DNA from 2 places in the Clostridium amazonense genome. Region 2 is predicted to be linked to the other one. Evidence: a T-box and tRNA genes for the amino acid it is inferred to sense, from the RefSeq annotation. Region 2 holds a T-box; the other holds one or more tRNA genes.

Region 1 (9,210 bases), 140 kb from region 2:
TTATTTGATTATCTTCAACTAAATTGTCAGCAAACTTAGTTCCTTCAGCGAACCATTTAGCGTTCCAATCTTTGATTACACCAACTCTTAAGCCGTGTGGATGTACTTTTTGTCCCACTATATATCCCTCCTTCTTATTCTCTTTCTTTAACTACTAGAGTTATATGGCTAGTTTTCTTGTTTATTCTAAATGCTCTTCCTTGTGCATGTGGTCTGAATCTTTTTAAAGTTGGACCTTGACCAGTGTGAGCATTAGCAACATATAGTCTATTTCTATCTAAACTTAAATTGTTTTCTGCGTTTGCTACTGCTGATTTTAAAACTTTGTATACAACTTCAGCAGCATCTTTTGGAGTATATTGTAATATAGCAAAAGCTTCATTTACATTTTTTCCTCTTATTAAATCAAGAACTATTCCAATTTTCATTGGAGACATTCTTACATATTTAGCTATAGCTTTAGCTTCCATTTCTGTGTCCTCCTTTCTCGAACTATCTTACTTTACTTGATTTTGTTTTATCAATATGACCTTTGAAAGTTCTAGTTAAAGCGAATTCTCCTAATTTGTGTCCCACCATATCTTCTTGAACATATACTGGAACATGTTTTCTTCCGTCATGAACCGCGATAGTGTGGCCTATCATTTGAGGGAAGATTGTTGAACTTCTTGACCAAGTTTTAACAACTTTCTTTTCTCCGTTTTGGTTCATTTCTTCAATTTTCTTTAATAATGACTCTTTTATATAAGGTCCTTTTTTAATAGATCTGCCCATTTATAAAGTCCTCCCTTCATATAACATACTCGTAACTTAGAAGAGAATAAAATATTCTCTCCCTATTACTTACCGTTTCTTCTCTTAACAATAAACTTATCAGAGTATTTTTTAGTTTTTCTTGTTTTATATCCAAGAGCTGGTTTACCCCATGGTGTCATTGGATTTGCGTGTCCTACTGGACATTTACCTTCTCCACCACCGTGTGGGTGATCGTTAGGGTTCATTACAGATCCTCTTACTGTTGGTCTGATTCCCATGTGTCTTTTTCTACCAGCTTTACCTATCTTAACTATTTCGTTAGTTAAGTTAGAAACTGTTCCAATTGTAGCTCTGCAGTTAACTCTTACGTATCTAACTTCTCCACTTGGAAGTCTTACTTGAGCATATTCGCCTTCTTTAGCCATTAATTGAGCTGAAGAACCTGCTGATCTTACTAATTGTGCTCCTTTTCCTATTTGTAATTCTATGTTGTGAATTACTGTACCAACTGGTATGTTAGCTATAGGTAAAGTGTTACCAACTTTGATATCCGCTTCTGGTCCAGATACTATTGTATCTCCAACTTTTAATCCAACTGGAGCGATTATGTATCTCTTCTCTCCATCTGCATATACAACTAATGCTATATAAGCTGTTCTGTTTGGATCGTACTCAATTGATAAAACCTTAGCTGGGATATTATCTTTATTTCTTTTAAAGTCGATTAATCTGTATTTTTGTTTTGCTCCACCACCGTGGTGACGAACAGTTATTTTACCTTGTGCATTTCTACCACCGTTTTTCTTTTTGCTTACAAGAAGTGACTTTTCTGGCACATTTGTAGTTATTTCTTCAAATGTTGACATTGTCATATTTCTTCTTGAAGGAGTGGTAGGGTTAAATTTCTTAACTGCCATTAGGTTTCCCTCCTTTTTTATCGCTTATCTGGTATCATACCAATAAATGCTTTTAATTACATTCCTTCAAAGAATTCTATAGTCTTACTATCTTCTGCTAGTGTAACTATTGCTTTTTTGAAGTCAGCTCTCTTACCAACATGTACTCCAACTCTCTTAGTTTTTCCTAAGTTTCTTATTGTAGCTACATTGTCAACTTTTACTCCTGCAAAAACTTCTTCTATAGCTTTTTTGATTTGGAATTTGTTAGCGTGTATGTCAACGATGAAAGTGTATTTTCTGTCAGCCATTGCTGCCATACTTTTTTCAGTTATAACAGGTTTTCTGATTATATCATGGCTAGTCATTTTCATTATGCATACACCTCCTCAATCTTAGATACAGCATCTTTAGTTACCATGAATGTTTCATATTTTAATATGTCATAAACATTTATGTTGTTTACTGGTAACACAGCTACCCCTGGTATATTTCTAGCTGATTTGTAAACATTGTTTTCAGTATCAGCTACTACTATTAAAGTCTTTTTAGCTTCAAATGCATTTAAAACTTTGATCATCTCTTTAGTTTTTGGTGCATCAAATGCTAAACTTTCTAATACTATCATTTCATTTTCAGCAACTTTTGAAGATAAAGCTGATTTCATAGCTGTTCTTCTCATGCTTTTTGGAATTGATACTCTGTAAGATCTTGGTTTTGGTGCAAATACGATACCACCATGTATCCATTGTGGAGCTCTTATTGAACCTTGTCTTGCTCTACCAGTTCCTTTTTGTCTCCAAGGTTTGATTCCTCCGCCTCTAACTTCTGCTCTAGTTTTAGCGCTTTGAGTTCCTTGTCTTTTATTAGCTAATTGAGCTAATACTACTTGGTGCATTGATTCTGCGCTTATTTCAGCAGCAAATACACTTTCATTTAATTGGATATCTCCAACTTCTTTTCCTTCTTTATTAAAAACTTTTATTGTAGGCATTCTGCATCCTCCTTTCCTTAAGCTTTAACAGCGTCTCTTATTACTACAAGACCTTTGTTTGGTCCTGGTATTCCGCCTTTTATTAAGATTATGTTTTTCTCAGGTATTACTCTTACTACTTCTAAGTTTAATACTGTTGTGTTAACACTACCCATATGTCCAGGCATTTTTTTGTTTTTGAATGTTCTTGAAGGATCTGATGATGCTCCCATTGAACCTACTGCTCTGTGGAATTTAGAACCGTGGCTCATTGGTCCTCTGTGGAAGTTCCATCTTTTGATTACGCCTTGGAATCCTTTTCCTTTAGATACTCCAGAAACATCTATTTTGTCTCCTGCTGCAAAAACGTCAGCTTTTATTTCAGCTCCAACTTCTAAGTTAGAATCTTCTAATTTAAATTCTTTTATATGTCTTTTAACAGCAACTCCAGCTTTGTCAAATTGACCTTTTGTTGGCTTGTTAACTAATTTTTCTCTTATATCTCCAAAAGCAACCTTAACTGCTTCATATCCGTCAGTTTCTACTGTTTTCTTTTGAATTACTACGCATGGACCAGCTTCTACAACTGTTACTGGAACTACTTTTCTATTTTCATCAAATATTTGAGTCATTCCTAATTTTCTACCCATTATAGCTTTTTTCATTTAATACACCTCCTACTTATTAGCGGACCACATAGTGATCATAATAGTTAGTAATAGTTATCTATTACCCGTACAAATAAAGTGTTTCACAATATGTACGTTTTTACTATAGTTTTATTTCTATGTCTACACCTGCTGGTAAATCTAATCTCATTAAGGCATCAACAGTTTTTGGTGATGGGCTTAATATATCGATTAATCTTTTGTGTGTTCTTATTTCGAACTGTTCTCTAGAATCTTTGTATTTGTGAACTGCTCTTAATACTGTTATTACATCTTTTTCAGTTGGTAGTGGTACTGGACCAGCTACTTTAGCTCCTGTAGATTTAGCAGTTTCAACTATTCTCTCAGCTGATTGATCTAATATTGTGTGATCAAATGCTTTTAATCTGATTCTTATTTTTTGTTTTGACATTGTTTTCCCTCCTTTTCATCGCACGCTATACTTCTTACGCGCAACAGCGGATGTTCTGTAAACTGTACCGGGTGTTGCACCGTCTTTTAGACAATGCCTCGAACAGTAAAACTCCGTCGCCCAATTCATGATCAGGCATGCTCGGTGAAGAATTCCCCGGAAGTCCGGCAACCTCTTACCTCATCGCTGTTACCACTTTGCAACTTCTACATTATATCGTATTTAAGTTGCATTTACAAGTATTTTTTTAAATTTTATTTAATAGTTTTTATTACTAATTTTTAGTATACTAATAATTATTTTTTTTATTAATTAAGGAGAAGGGCGTCCCCTTCTCCTTAAAACCTAGGTATTATATTATCATGTATACACTCTTAAGTCAATTTTTTTTGACTTGAAATTATTGGTGTTATATTACTCTATTATAGAAGTAACAACTCCTGAACCTACTGTTCTTCCACCTTCTCTGATCGCGAATCTTAATCCCTCATCCATTGCTACTTGAGTTATTAATTCAACGTTCATGTCGATGTGATCTCCTGGCATTACCATTTCCATTCCTTCTGGTAATTTGATTGATCCTGTTACGTCAGTTGTTCTGAAGTAGAATTGTGGTCTGTATCCATCGAAGAATGGAGTGTGTCTTCCACCCTCTTCTTTTTTAAGTACGTATACTTGACCTACGAATTTTTTGTGTGGGTGTACTGAACCTGGTTTAGCTAGTACTTGACCTCTTTCGATGTCTGTTCTTTGTATTCCTCTTAATAATGCTCCGATGTTATCTCCAGCTTCTGCTTGATCAAGAAGTTTTCTGAACATCTCTACTCCTGTACATACAGTTTTTCTTTTCTCTTCGCTTAATCCAACGATTTCGATTTCTTCTCCAACTTTTAGAATTCCAGTTTCAACTCTTCCTGTTGCAACTGTTCCTCTTCCTGTTATTGTGAATACGTCCTCTACAGGCATTAAGAATGGTCTATCTGTTGCTCTTTCTGGTGTTGGAATATAGCTATCTATTTCCGCCATTAAGTTCATGATACATTCTGTTGCTGCTTCATCTGTTGGGTTTTCTAATGCTTTTAATGCTGATCCTGTTACTATTGGAATATCATCTCCTGGGAAGTCATATTCGCTTAATAACTCTCTTACTTCCATTTCTACTAATTCTAGTAATTCTGGATCGTCTACCATATCTGCTTTGTTTAAGAATACTACTATGTATTGTACTCCAACTCTTGATGCTAGTAGTATGTGCTCTCTTGTTTGAGGCATTGGACCATCTGCTGCTGATACAACTAAGATAGCTCCATCCATTTGTGCAGCTCCTGTTATCATGTTCTTAACATAGTCTGCGTGTCCTGGACAATCAACGTGTGCATAGTGTCTTGTATCTGTTTCATACTCAACGTGTGATGTATTGATTGTGATTCCTCTTTCTTTTTCTTCTGGTGCTTTATCTATTGCTGAATAATCAAACGCTTCTGCATAACCTTTGTTTGCTAGTACTGTTGTGATTGCAGCTGTTAATGTTGTTTTACCGTGGTCTACGTGTCCTATTGTTCCAATATTAACGTGGGGTTTAGTTCTTTCAAATTTTTCCTTTGCCATTTCTAATTCCTCCTTTTAATCTTTTATTGATAATATTTCTTCTATAAACTCATCCTGGTGTGTTGCTATCCTTAACGAGTTTGGAGCCCATAATCGGGATTGAACCGGTGACCTCCACCTTACCAAGGTGACGCTCTACCTACTGAGCTATATGGGCATTTATTCTTAATATTTTCAATAATTTCTTTTTAAATTTGCTGTATATCAGTTATTGATTATACAATATTCATATGCTGTTGTCAATCAGTCATCTTCTTTTATTCAAACATTTTTCTAACTTTCTTTTTACTCTTTGAAGAGCATTATCTATAGACTTAGCTTGCCTATCTAAATCGCATGCAATTTCTTGATAAGACTTGCCATCCAAGTATGACATTAGAACTTCCATTTCCAACTCTGACAACACTTCGCCTATTTCATTTTCTATATTTTCTATTTCTTCCTTACTTATAACCAATTCTTCTGGATCAGATATTTTAACACCTGAAATTATATCCATAAGTGTTCTTTCTGATTCTTCATCATATATAGGTTTATTTAGAGAGATATATGTGTTTAAAGGTATATGTTTTTGTCTTGTTGCAGTTTTAACCGCCGTTATAATCTGCCTTGTCACACACAATTCAGCAAATGCTTTAAAAGATGATAGTTTATCCTCTCTAAAATCTCTTATAGATTTAAATAGACCAATCATCCCTTCTTGATATATATCTTCCCTATCTGCTCCTATTAAAAAGTATGACTTAGCTTTGCCTCTTACAAAATTTTCATATTTTGATAACAAATACTCCAATGCTTGTTTATCCCCATTTCTAGCTAATTCCACTACTTCTTCATCAGTTTTTCCTGAAAATTGAGATTTAATTCCTTCTTCACAACCCCTTTTCTCCAACAGCATCCCCTCCAAAACAAATATGACCTCAAATTGAATTATACATTATTATCCAGTTGTGTCAAGTTTGATTATTTTCCACGTCTCATCTTCTCAAAAATCTCTAGAATGTCATTATCTAACATATCAGAAAATAAATTTCTATTTTCAGAATAATTTTTTTCATACTTTTTATTAATTTTTTTATCTATGTCAGTTACCTGATGATAGAATTCCAAAGAAGACACTCTATTAGCACCTCTTTGAAATGTAATTTGTTGTTCTATCGAATCAGACGTAACTACATATACTTCAAATTTTTTTCCTATCATATTCACTTTCTTTTCTATATACATATCGGCTGTTTCGCCCTCTTTAGTGAATATTACTGTAACCTTATCTCTTTTTTCTTTTTTCTCACATGCTCCTTTAACTAAATGCGCGTCATAAACAATTTCTATTTTGCACCCACAAAACGCTGCATAATTAAGCATTATATCAAGTAGTTTCGCCCTAGCCGATTCATAGCTATAGTCTTTAATATTTCTAAGTTCTGGCCAACTATTTATTACATTATATCCATCAACAAATATTCTTTTCACGTTTAACAACAAAAACTATTTTAGTTTTTGCTTTAACACCTCGTACATTAACATTCCGCCAGCAACAGAGGCATTTAAAGAAGTTATTTTACCAACCATAGGAATTTTAATTAATACATCACATTTTTCCTTTGTTAATTTTGATATTCCTCTTCCTTCACTACCTATTACTAATGCTACAGCTCCACTAAAATCAACATTGTAACAAACTTCACCTGACATATCTGCACCATAAACCCAAAGGCCTAATTCTTTTAATTCATCTATTGTACTATTTATATTAGTTACTTTTGCAATCCTCATGTGTTCAGTTGCTCCAGCTGAAGTTTTGTAAACCGTTGGTGTTACCCCTACATTTTTCCTCTTAGGTATTATTATACCATGTGCTCCACAAACTTCTGCCGTTCTTATTATTGAACCAAAATTATGAGGATCTTCTATTTCATCTAAAATTATAATAAAAGGCTTTTCATCTTTTGATTTTGCATAATCAATAATATCTTTCACTTCAAAGTAATTATAAGGCGTTACCTTTGCAATTACACCTTGATGAGAACCAGTTAATGACATATCATCAAGTTTTGCTTTTTCTACATTTTTTACAACTATTCCCTTTTCTTTTGCAAGTCCTAATACTACATTTATAGAACCTTTCATTTCTCCCTTAGCAACTAATATTTGCTCTACAGTTCTATCTGATTTTAATGCTTCAATTACAGCATTTCTTCCCTCTATTATATCTTCTCTCATTACATCTTTTACAATTTGCTTTTTTGAAATGTTTTTTTCTATATTTTTTCTTTTTTCTTTACCCATAAGATAACCTCTTTCGTTTTAAAATTTACTGTATTTTTCCTTTATTATTTTTATATTTCCACATGTCATTGTTCCTTCTGGACATGCTCCCTTTAAACAAGATGGCCCAGCATATTTAAATATAGTTGGTGCTACTTTTTTAACTTCTTTAAGCATTAAATCAGCCATTTGTCTTATTTCCCATTGCGCTCTCTCACAACATCTATGTGCAAAAAAGTTCATTAGAGTCCTTGCATTCATAGTAACCATTATTTTAGTTTCACAAGCATTAGGGAATACATACCTTGCATCTTCTATAGCTCTTTTTTCACAATCTCTTTTAAATGCTTTTTTTACTTTTTCATCTATTTCATTTACATTGTTAATATTATTGTCATTCATATAATTTTCAATCTTGTTGTTAAAACTTTCATTAAATAATATTTCTACAATTTTATCATAGTCTTCTTGATCTTTTTTCATTGCCTCAGTAAATATTTTCTTTGCTTCTTCATTATTTTCTATACTAGGAGGTGTTATGTACTCAAATGCATTTAATTTTACATATCTTTGACTTTGCTGAGAATAAGAAGCTAATCTATGTCTAACTAATTGATGAGTTAACGTTCTTGAAACTCCCTCTATTGCAAATGTAAAGCTTATATGCTCAATTGTCGAAAAATGTCCATAACTCATAAGCATATTTACAAATTTCTCAGTTTTTTCACCATCTAATCCTTCTAATATTTCATCTACTCCAACTTGGCTATAACATAATTTTGCTGATGCTGCTACAACCTTCTCTGGATTAGGTGTATGTTCTATTAATTTAACTTTCAACATTTTTATCTTCACCTTCCTCGTTAAGTACTTTACCTAATAGAAAGTTTAATCTTTCTTCTTTATTATTTAAGTAAAGATATCCTACTAATGCTTCAAAGCCTGTTGCCCATTTATATTCAACTACATCACTATTTTTGGGTGTATGTGATTTTGTATTTCTACCTCTTTTAAATATAGCCATTTCATCATCTTCTAAATCATCGATAATTAGCTTCATATATTTACACTGAGATGTAGCCTTTACATAACCCACAGTTTTATTATGTAACTTATTTACGTTCATCCCCCTATGTTTGGATGTTAAGTATGTTCTTACAACAACTTCATAAACAGCATCTCCTATCAATGCCAAAACTAAAGGATTTAATTGAGTAATCTCTTCTTTTGAGAATTTATTCTTTATTAAGTCAAATTCCATATTACACTCCTCATTCTAAATTACTATTTTCCATAATTATTTAAATTATATCTTTTATAATAAGATTTTTGTTATTATTTGAATTTTTAATTCTTAATTTTATGTATATACTTCTAACTTTACACAATTAATTTCTATATTATAAGCTTAACAAAAAAAAATCTTTTTTCAATATAAAATAATTATGAGAACATAATTATTTTATTATAAGACAAAAGCGATTACATTAAAAATGTAATCGCTTTTAACTTATATCAAAATTCTATTTTCTTGAATCTTCGAATGAATATCCTTTTGCTCCTAATGATTTTCTTATCATATTAGCATGTTCTTTTGATTCAGTTTCTATTTCTATTTCTATGTTAGAA
Region 2 (9,210 bases):
TCATTTCTAAATGACCTACCTATAGTATACACTCTTTCTATACCACCTACCATAAGTCTTTTTAAATATAATTCAGGTGAAACATTCATAAACACTTCACAATCCAATGCATTTACAAATGTTTTAAACGGTTTTGCTTCTCCACCACCATACTTAGTATCGAGTATAGGTATTTCAGCTTCTATAAAATCTCTATTATTCATAAACTCTCTTATTGTAGCCATTGCTTTTGCTCTATTTATAAATCTTTCTTTAACTTCTGGATTCATTATCATATCTAATGAACGATGTCTTTGCCTTAGCTCTGCATCTTTTATTCCATGATGTTTTTCAGGTAATGTTCTTATAGATTTTGATAAAATATTTAATTCACCACACCTTATAGTTATTTCTTCAGTTTTTGTTTTAAAAGCTGAACCATCTATACCAACAATATCTCCTACATCAATTAATTTTAATAAATCATATTGTTCTTTTCCTACAACTTTTTTGCTTATAAATACCTGTATATTTCCATATTGATCACATAAATCTAAAAATGTTGCATTTCCCATTCTTCTTATAAGCATGACTCTTCCAGCTAAAGTAAAAAGTTCATCTTCTTTGATATTACTGAAGTTATCTATTATATATTTTGTGTGAGTTGTAGCCTTAAAACTATATGGATATGGATTCACACCCAACTCTTCTAATTTTTCTAGCTTTTTAATCCTCTCCACTACATATTCATTAGCATCAGCCATTATTTCTTTTAAATTTTCCATCTCTATATATTTTTCAAACATAATTTAATACCACCTTTTCATTTTAATTTTTAAATATGCCTTTTAACGCAATAAAAAAAACCTTCACCTCCAAGATATTTAATCTTGAGGACGAAAGCTACATTTCGTGGTACCACCCCAGTTTATCCCTCATGTCACCATGGGGACCTCTTCAAGTACGACATTTAATAATGTTTATACTCTATACCTATATCGGGATATCCCGTCACAGTCTCCCCTATATACTAAACATAAGATCGGTGTGAAGCTCAGAGGCTTTTTTCACTAAACAACTTAATACTCCCTCTCACCTTACGGAGTTCTCTTTAAAAAAGCTTATTCAGCTACTCTTCTCATCATCGCTAAATCATTTATTTTAAAATATTCTAAATCTTTTTTCTTTTGATGTCAACCCTTCATTTTCATCCTTTTTCACTCCATCTTATTGTTATTTTTTTAACAATAAGCCCCAGCCCTTGATTTTACTAAGTTTAACTTGTTTTCACCCTAATATTTCACTATGAAATTACTCATTTTTTTTGATAAAGCTACAATTTTATCATTATTTTGTATCTTTTTTTTGCCTTACTGCTTCTTTTTCTTAATCAAGAAATATATTCTTAAATAAAAAAAACTCCCATAATCATGGGAGCAAAATAACTTTAAGTTCTAAATATTACATTTTCTTTATTAAACATATGTCTTGTTACAAATATAGATATTGCTATATATACAATAGACCATCCAAATACAATCATTATATGTTGAATGTTTATAACACCTAATGTTACCTCTTTTAATATAGCCATAACATTTGCTATTGGTATATGAAAATAAATCATATCTATATTTTTAATATCTACCATATACATTAAAAACGTTGGTATAATAGCTAAAATTGTTAGTGGAGTAGTATATGTTTGTGCTTCTTTAAATGACCTAGCATATATACTTATAGCTAACTGAAGCGCTCCAAAAATCATAGATGTTAATACTGTAAATATAAATATTATAATTATACTTTTTGCAGATAACATCATCCCAACGGCACCAGCTCCATCTCCACCACCAAACATCTCTGGATTTATTTTAATAGATATTACAAGTCCTATTATTGCAGCCGCAGCTGTTAATATGCCCATTATAGTTACCGCAAATAATTTTCCATAAAGAATAGACATTCTACCAACTTTCGTAGTTAATAAAGGTTCTAGTGTTCCTCTCTCCTTCTCTCCAGCTCCTAAATCTATAGCCGCTGGCATAGGTCCTGTTACACAATATAGTACTATAAAAAGTGGTATAATCATGGACATAATCATCATTCCTACGCCTTTTTCATCTTCTACAATACTATTTTCTTTAACACTTATAGGTGTTAATATACTCAAGTCAATGCCTTTAGCATTTAAATTTTTTGCAACTATCTCTTTTGAAAACTCCATTATATATTGATTAACTTTTGAATATGCCATATTAGATGTTTGACTTGAGTTATCATACATAACTTCTATATCCACACCTTTATTATCTTTTACACTTTCCTCAAATTTATCTGGAATATTTATATATACTAAATATTCTCCCTCCTTAACTTTTTCCTCCGCTTTTTCCTTTTCCATTATTGATATATTTAAATCATCCTTTGTGTTTAAAAACTCTATTATGGAACTATTGGATTTATCATTTACAGCTATCTTATATTCTTCTTTTTTAACAATATTTTGAATTGCGCTATTCATAAAATAAAACATTAACGGAAATATTATTAAGGGTACTAAAAGACTTGTCATCATTGTTTTCTTATCTCTAAATAAATCTGACAATTCTTTTTTTAAAATTAATCCTATTTCTTTAAAGTTCAAGTACATCACCCCCTATTAATTCAACAAAAACATCTTCTAAGTTATCATCATTATATTTTTCTTTCAATTTTTCAATTGTGCTATTTTCAACAACTTCACCTTTATTTATTATAATTATCCTATCGCATATTTTCTCTACCTCACTCATGCTGTGACTTGAAAATATTATAGCTTTTTTCTCTCTTTTGCACTTTAATATAAAGTTTTGAATTATTCTTGATGATGTAACATCTAATCCTATTGTTGGTTCATCAAATAACATAACAGAAGGATTATGCACAATTGACCTTGCAATTGCAACTTTTTGCTTCATTCCACGTGAAAACTTTCCGACTTTCCTATCTATATATTCTTCCATATCTAAAAGTTTTGACAAATCATTGATGTTCTTATCTGCTTCTTCTTTACTAAGTCCATTTAACATAGCAAAGTACCTTATGTTTTCTCTTGCAGTTAGTCTATCATAAAGACCAACTTCTCCACCAAATAATATTCCAATTTCATCTCTCACATTAGCGCTTTCCTTTAAAATATCATAACCATTTACACTACATGTTCCTTCTGTTGGTTTTAGCATAGTAGCAATCATTCTTAAAGTTGTAGTTTTACCTGCTCCATTTTCCCCTAAAAGTCCAACAATTTCTCCTTCATTTACCTCAAAATTTATATTTTTTACTGCTTCTACTTTTCCAAAAGTCTTAGTCAAATTCTTAACTTTTATCATATAATCCCCTCCTTTTTGAATAAATTTCCATCAATAATTTAATTCTATCTTTCATTTTAACAAAGAGTCAATATGATAATTCAATTCTTAATACTTTCTTTATAAAAAAAACAAAAGCTAGTAAATAAAATTTTATCTACTAACTTTCATATTTCGTATAAAGCTTAAAAGAAGTTTTTTCGTTGTCTTGTAGCTTGCAAAAAGCAAACTGCTGTCACTAAAACTACTGCTACGTTGTTTTTCCTTGCAGCTTGAGTTATAACTAAAAAACTTACTAAAGCTAATATATAATAAACAATTCTAAAAAATTTTTTCGTACTTTTATTAATATTGTTATTTACAGTTTTATTTATATTTCTACTTCTGTTTCTATCTCTATTCATATTTAATTAACTCTTTTTACCCCTCTGTTTTAAATTCTAAATAATTAAGTTATAACCATGTACTTATACCCAATTAAAACCATAACTGCACTAAGTATTCCTATAATCATACCAACAAAAACATCTGTAGGATAATGAACATACAAATAAACTCTTGAAAAACCAATTAATACAGCCAAAACTATAGGTATAATCTTAAAATGTGGCATCATTACAAATAATATAGTTGCTACTGCAAAAGATGATGATGTGTGTCCTGATGGAAAAGAATAAGATTTTGGTATTGATATTAAAGGTTTCTCTATAGGATACCTTATTATAGGTCTTACTCTCTCTACTATATTTTTTATTACACCTTCCGTAAAAAATGTACTTACAGCCAATGCAATCAAGCATAATACTCCTAATTTTCTGTCTTTAGATTTTAAAAGCATTAATCCCGAAATAAGAACCCATATAAAACCACCATCACCCAAATGAGTTATCATTGGCATAGTATAATTAAATATAGGATTACTTAGTTTTTTATGAACAAAATCTATTATTGCTTTATCAATAGAATGTATAGTATCAATCATTTTTTTCTCCTATGTTTGTACATTTTTTCAAAATTAAAATCCTCTTTTGTTTGTTTATTATATCAAAAGAATTTTTACTTTTCTAGAAATTTTATTTAAATATCTTTATTGTTTTTATTTTTCTTATATAGTTTTCCCCATCCGTTGTATAAGTTATACTCATAGGACTTATTGTAACACCATTAGCTTTTATATACTTTAAGTCTCCTTCCTTTTTGTCACATATCCTAGATATATAAAAACCTACTGTATCATGTATTATATAATACTCATTTTCATATTTTCCTAAATAAATCATTACATGTCCATTCATGTATAATATAGATGACGGTAAAGCACTATCAAGTATTTTTTTCTTATCTTCAAATTCTCTATTTTCTAAACTCAAAGCTTCACCAAAACTTCTATTCTCTTGTTCTCCAGTATTTCTCGGTATATATACTCCCATAGTTTTTAGTACATCTAAAACAAAACTAGAACAATCTCTAGCAAAGAATTCTCCACCCCATCCATATCTCTCACCTAAACATTTAAATGCTTGTTTTATAATATTTTTTGAATTATATGGTAAGAATCCAACACTTACATCTTCACTTCTTGGAATAACAATTTCCTTAAACTCTAAACTTTGATCTAGTTCTGATTTAATTGGAAATAAAGCTACATATCCAGTGGTAGTATCCATGTCATAAATAGTTTCTTTATTCCTTAAAAGTTTCATCTTTACTCCCATATCAATGGATATTAGTGATACTCTCTTTTCCAAAGGATTATATCCTGTTGTAATTCTTTTACCTGTAACTATTATAAAATCTTTTGAATTACAATAATCTTCAATTTCATCTTTTTTTCCTAATGCAACATATTCTTTTTTTACCCATCCCATGCAATTATATGTCTCTATAAATATCCATTTTTCATCTAAACTTTCATGTAAAACAGTACATGGTTCACAAACATTTATAGCTGATTCCATAAATCTATCTAAAGAGTAGTCATCACAATTTTTAAATATCCTATCTTCTGTAGGATATGATTTTATAATTGTTCTTCTTATGCACATACCATATTGAATTATATTTTTTACATTACTTAAATTTAAATCTCCTTCTAAGTTTTCAAAATAATCTTCTTCTATTTGCCGTCCATTTACATATCTTTTTTCTTCATGTTTCTTGCTTATTGATTTTATTATTTTATCAACATAATATTTATCGTAATTTTTTGTGTTAAAAATATCTCTTATATATCCATATTCAATATTTTTCTTATTAAATTCTAAAATTTCATTCAAACTTGCAATTTCATTTAGATTTAAATTTAAATTCTCTATCCAAAAATTTGAATTTAACATTTCCTCCCTTATCTTAGGAAAAGTATTGTTAAAATAACCTGCCATCCGAACTCCCCCTTATACATCCTATTTTATTATTTTATTTATGTATATATTTTCTCTCTATATACTATATGTTGCAAACTTTTTTTAATATCAATTATAATAATTTTCCTTTGCGTTTTTATCATTTACGTTATATAATGTATTTGTAAATTATGAATTTACAAATTTCTAACATATTTTTAATTAATATTGACATACAATTTGTTAATGTTATAATAATTTAAAAACGTTGATGAGGACAGTAAACTTTATGTACATTTTCAGAGAGAGAATACATTAGCTGTAAGTATTCTTAAATGGAGTTTAGTTGAAAACCACCTCTGAGTGACTCTAATAAAGTCCGGTTAACGCCGTTAAATGTTATTTGAAAGTGGCCTATTCTTAGGCAATTTGGGTGGAACCACGGGTGTAATTCTCGTCCCTTTTTTATATGATTATATAAAAAAGAGACGAGTTTTTTTATATATTTTTATATTTACATATTGATAAATAAATTAATGCTTAAGCATATTTCATTATAATATATCAAAAAGTGAAAGGAGTTTTTTATATGATAAAAGTTACTTTAAAAGATGGATCAATAAAAGAATTTGAAAATCCAATATCAGTTCTAGATGTTGCAAAAAGCATTTCAGAAGGTTTAGCTAGAGTTTCATTGGCTGGAGTAGTTAATGACACCGTTGTAGACTTACGTTATATTATTGACAAAGATTGCACTTTAAGTATTGCAACTTTCGATACTCAAGAAGGAAAGGATGCCTTTAGACATACAACATCTCATATACTTGCACAAGCAGTAAAAAGATTATTTCCTGAAGCTAAACTTGCTATAGGGCCTTCAATAGAAAGTGGCTACTACTATGATTTTGATGTAGAAAGACCATTTACTTTTGAAGATTTAGAAAAAATTGAAGCTGAGATGAAAAAAATAGTTAAAGAGGACTTAAAAATAGAAAGATTTGAACTTCCAAGAGCTGAAGCCTTAAAATTAATGGAAGAACAAGGTGAACCTTATAAAGTTGAGTTAATTAACGACTTACCAGAAGATGAAATCATTTCTTTCTACAAGCAAGGAGACTTTGTGGATTTATGCGCTGGTCCTCACCTTATGTCAACAAAACCAATTAAAGCATTCAAATTAACAAAAATAGCTGGTGCTTATTGGAGAGGTAATGAAAAGAACAAGATGCTTTCTCGTATTTACGGATCATCTTTCACTAAAAAAGCTGACTTAGATGCTTACTTAGAAGCTCTTGAAGAAGCTAAAAAGAGAGATCACAACAAATTAGGTAGAGAATTAGAGTTATTCACAACTGCTGAACCTGTTGGTCAAGGATTACCTATATTATTACCAAAAGGTGCTAGAATTGTTCAAACTCTTCAAAGATTTGTTGAGGACGAAGAAGAAAGAAGAGGTTACTTATTAACTAAAACACCTCTTATGGCAAAGAGTGATTTATATAAAATCTCTGGACACTGGGATCACTATAAAGATGGAATGTTTGTTCTTGGTGATGAAGAACATGATGAAGAAGTTTTTGCATTACGTCCAATGACTTGTCCATTCCAATTCATGGCTTACAAAGCTAAGAAAAGAAGCTATAGAGATTTACCATTAAGATATGGCGAAACTTCAACATTATTCAGAAATGAATCTTCTGGTGAAATGCATGGTCTTATCCGTGTAAGACAATTCACTATTTCTGAGGGTCACTTAATCGTTAGACCTGACCAATTAGAAGAAGAATTTAAAGGTGTTGTTGATTTAATAAACTTTATGATGGATACATTAGGTATTAGAGAAGATATAAGCTATAGATTCTCTAAATGGGATCCAAACAATAAAGCTAAATATATAGATAAACCTAAAGAGTGGGAAGAAACTCAAGATAAAATGAGAGAAATTCTTAATCACCTTGGAATAGATTATACTGAAGCTGAAGGCGAAGCAGCATTCTATGGTCCAAAATTAGACTTACAGTTTAAGAACGTTCATGGAAAAGAAGATACTATAATCACAGTTCAAATCGACTTCTCTCTAGCTGAAAGATTTGGAATGACTTATATAGATAAAGATGGAAAAGAAAAATATCCATATGTAATCCATAGAACATCACTTGGTTGCTATGAGAGAACTTTAGCTATGCTTATAGAAAAATATGCTGGAGCATTCCCAACTTGGCTTGCACCAGTTCAAGCTAAAATTCTTCCAATCTCTGAAAAATATCACGATTATGCAGAAGAAGTTTCTAAAGCTCTTCAAAATAGAGGTATAAAAGTAGAAACTGACTATAGAGCTGAAAAAATAGGATACAAAATAAGAGAAGCTCGTAATGAAAGAGCTCCTTACATCCTAGTAGTTGGAGAAAAAGAAGCTGAAAACAGAGAAGTTGCTGTAAGAAGCAGAAAAAATGGAGATGAAGGTGCTGTAGCTCTAGATTCATTCATTGAAAGAATAGTAAAAGAAATAGAGACTAAAGAAAAATAGTTTTATACAAAAAAATTAACTACTATATACATAGTAGTTAATTTTTTTATATTTTAAATTTAGAAATATTTTCTTTTAAATTATTTGCACTTTGTTTAACATTTTGTGTTTCATCTTTTACTTGATTTGCTCTATCCTTTATTTGTGAAACTTTATCAGCAATGCTACTTGCCCCTATAGCACCTTCATTATTAGCTTTAGATATTTCATTAATTGATTCAGATACTGTTTTCATTGATACTGATAATTCTCTAGATATACTATTTAAATCTTCCACAAAGTTATGTATATAACTTGCATCACTATCATAAGTTTCTCCTACTGTTATTGTTTCTTTATAACTATCTACAACTTTTGTTTCAATGTATTCTAATGTTTGTGTTGATGTATCCTTTAGATTATTTACTGCTTCAAATATAACTAATATTGTATGCTGAATTTCATCTACAGTTTCTTTTGATTGCTCTGCTAATTTTCTTATTTCTTCTGCAACTACTGAAAATCCTTTACCCTCTTCACCAGCTCTTGCTGCTTCAATTGATGCATTTAATGCTAAAAGATTAGTTTGTGCTGAAATTTTTGAAATTGCATCAGCTAACGTTTTAATTTTTTCTACTTCTTTTATCTTTTCTAATGCTATATCCATTTGATTTTTGATTTTAATTCTAGTTTCATTTGCATCATTTTGTAAACTTATAGATGTTTCCTTTAATGAAATTGCTTTTTTACTTATTTCATTAGCTGAAACCACACCCTCTTGTGATTTATTTGATACATCTTGAACTTTAACTTCAATTTCTTCTGAAACACTGCTTATCTGTTCTGTAGATACTGCAGTTTCCTCCATTCCAGCAGACAATTCTTCAATAATTGAATATATCTCTTTAATTTCAGAATTTAGAAAAGACATATCTTCATTAACACTATTTACACTTTTCTGAACACTTTCAGATTCCAAAATAACTCCATTTATAAATTCTCTAACCTGAACTGACATCTCATTTAACGTTTT

What was found. The T-box of region 2 lies ahead of thrS (threonine--tRNA ligase). A T-box ahead of a tRNA ligase gene usually reads a tRNA of that ligase, here a tRNA-Thr.
Region 1: it has a tRNA-Thr gene. The T-box ahead of thrS (threonine--tRNA ligase) is inferred to sense a tRNA for this amino acid. The anticodon was not compared.

Annotation. Positions count from the first base shown of each region.
Region 1 is NZ_JBWKMH010000010.1:19,371-28,580, reverse strand. Features, by position in the region: gene rpsC (30S ribosomal protein S3) at 1-118, opposite strand, end outside; gene rplV (50S ribosomal protein L22) at 135-470, opposite strand; gene rpsS (30S ribosomal protein S19) at 493-774, opposite strand; gene rplB (50S ribosomal protein L2) at 840-1,673, opposite strand; gene rplW (50S ribosomal protein L23) at 1,730-2,026, opposite strand; gene rplD (50S ribosomal protein L4) at 2,026-2,646, opposite strand; gene rplC (50S ribosomal protein L3) at 2,664-3,290, opposite strand; gene rpsJ (30S ribosomal protein S10) at 3,397-3,705, opposite strand; gene tuf (elongation factor Tu) at 4,120-5,313, opposite strand; tRNA gene AC07E4_RS04475 (tRNA-Thr) at 5,395-5,470, opposite strand; gene sigH (RNA polymerase sporulation sigma factor SigH) at 5,561-6,211, opposite strand; gene AC07E4_RS04465 (NYN domain-containing protein) at 6,277-6,786, opposite strand; gene rlmB (23S rRNA (guanosine(2251)-2'-O)-methyltransferase RlmB) at 6,802-7,602, opposite strand; gene thyX (FAD-dependent thymidylate synthase) at 7,621-8,424, opposite strand; gene AC07E4_RS04450 (Mini-ribonuclease 3) at 8,411-8,842, opposite strand; gene ilvA (threonine ammonia-lyase) at 9,105-9,210, opposite strand, start outside.
Region 2 is NZ_JBWKMH010000010.1:155,935-165,144, reverse strand. Features, by position in the region: gene lysS (lysine--tRNA ligase) at 1-785, opposite strand, end outside; gene AC07E4_RS05200 (ABC transporter permease) at 1,427-2,632, opposite strand; gene AC07E4_RS05195 (ABC transporter ATP-binding protein) at 2,616-3,350, opposite strand; gene AC07E4_RS05190 (hypothetical protein) at 3,515-3,733, opposite strand; gene AC07E4_RS05185 (phosphatase PAP2 family protein) at 3,778-4,311, opposite strand; gene AC07E4_RS05180 (SH3 domain-containing protein) at 4,403-5,710, opposite strand; T-box leader at 5,931-6,136, shown strand; gene thrS (threonine--tRNA ligase) at 6,261-8,198, shown strand; gene AC07E4_RS05170 (methyl-accepting chemotaxis protein) at 8,245-9,210, opposite strand, start outside.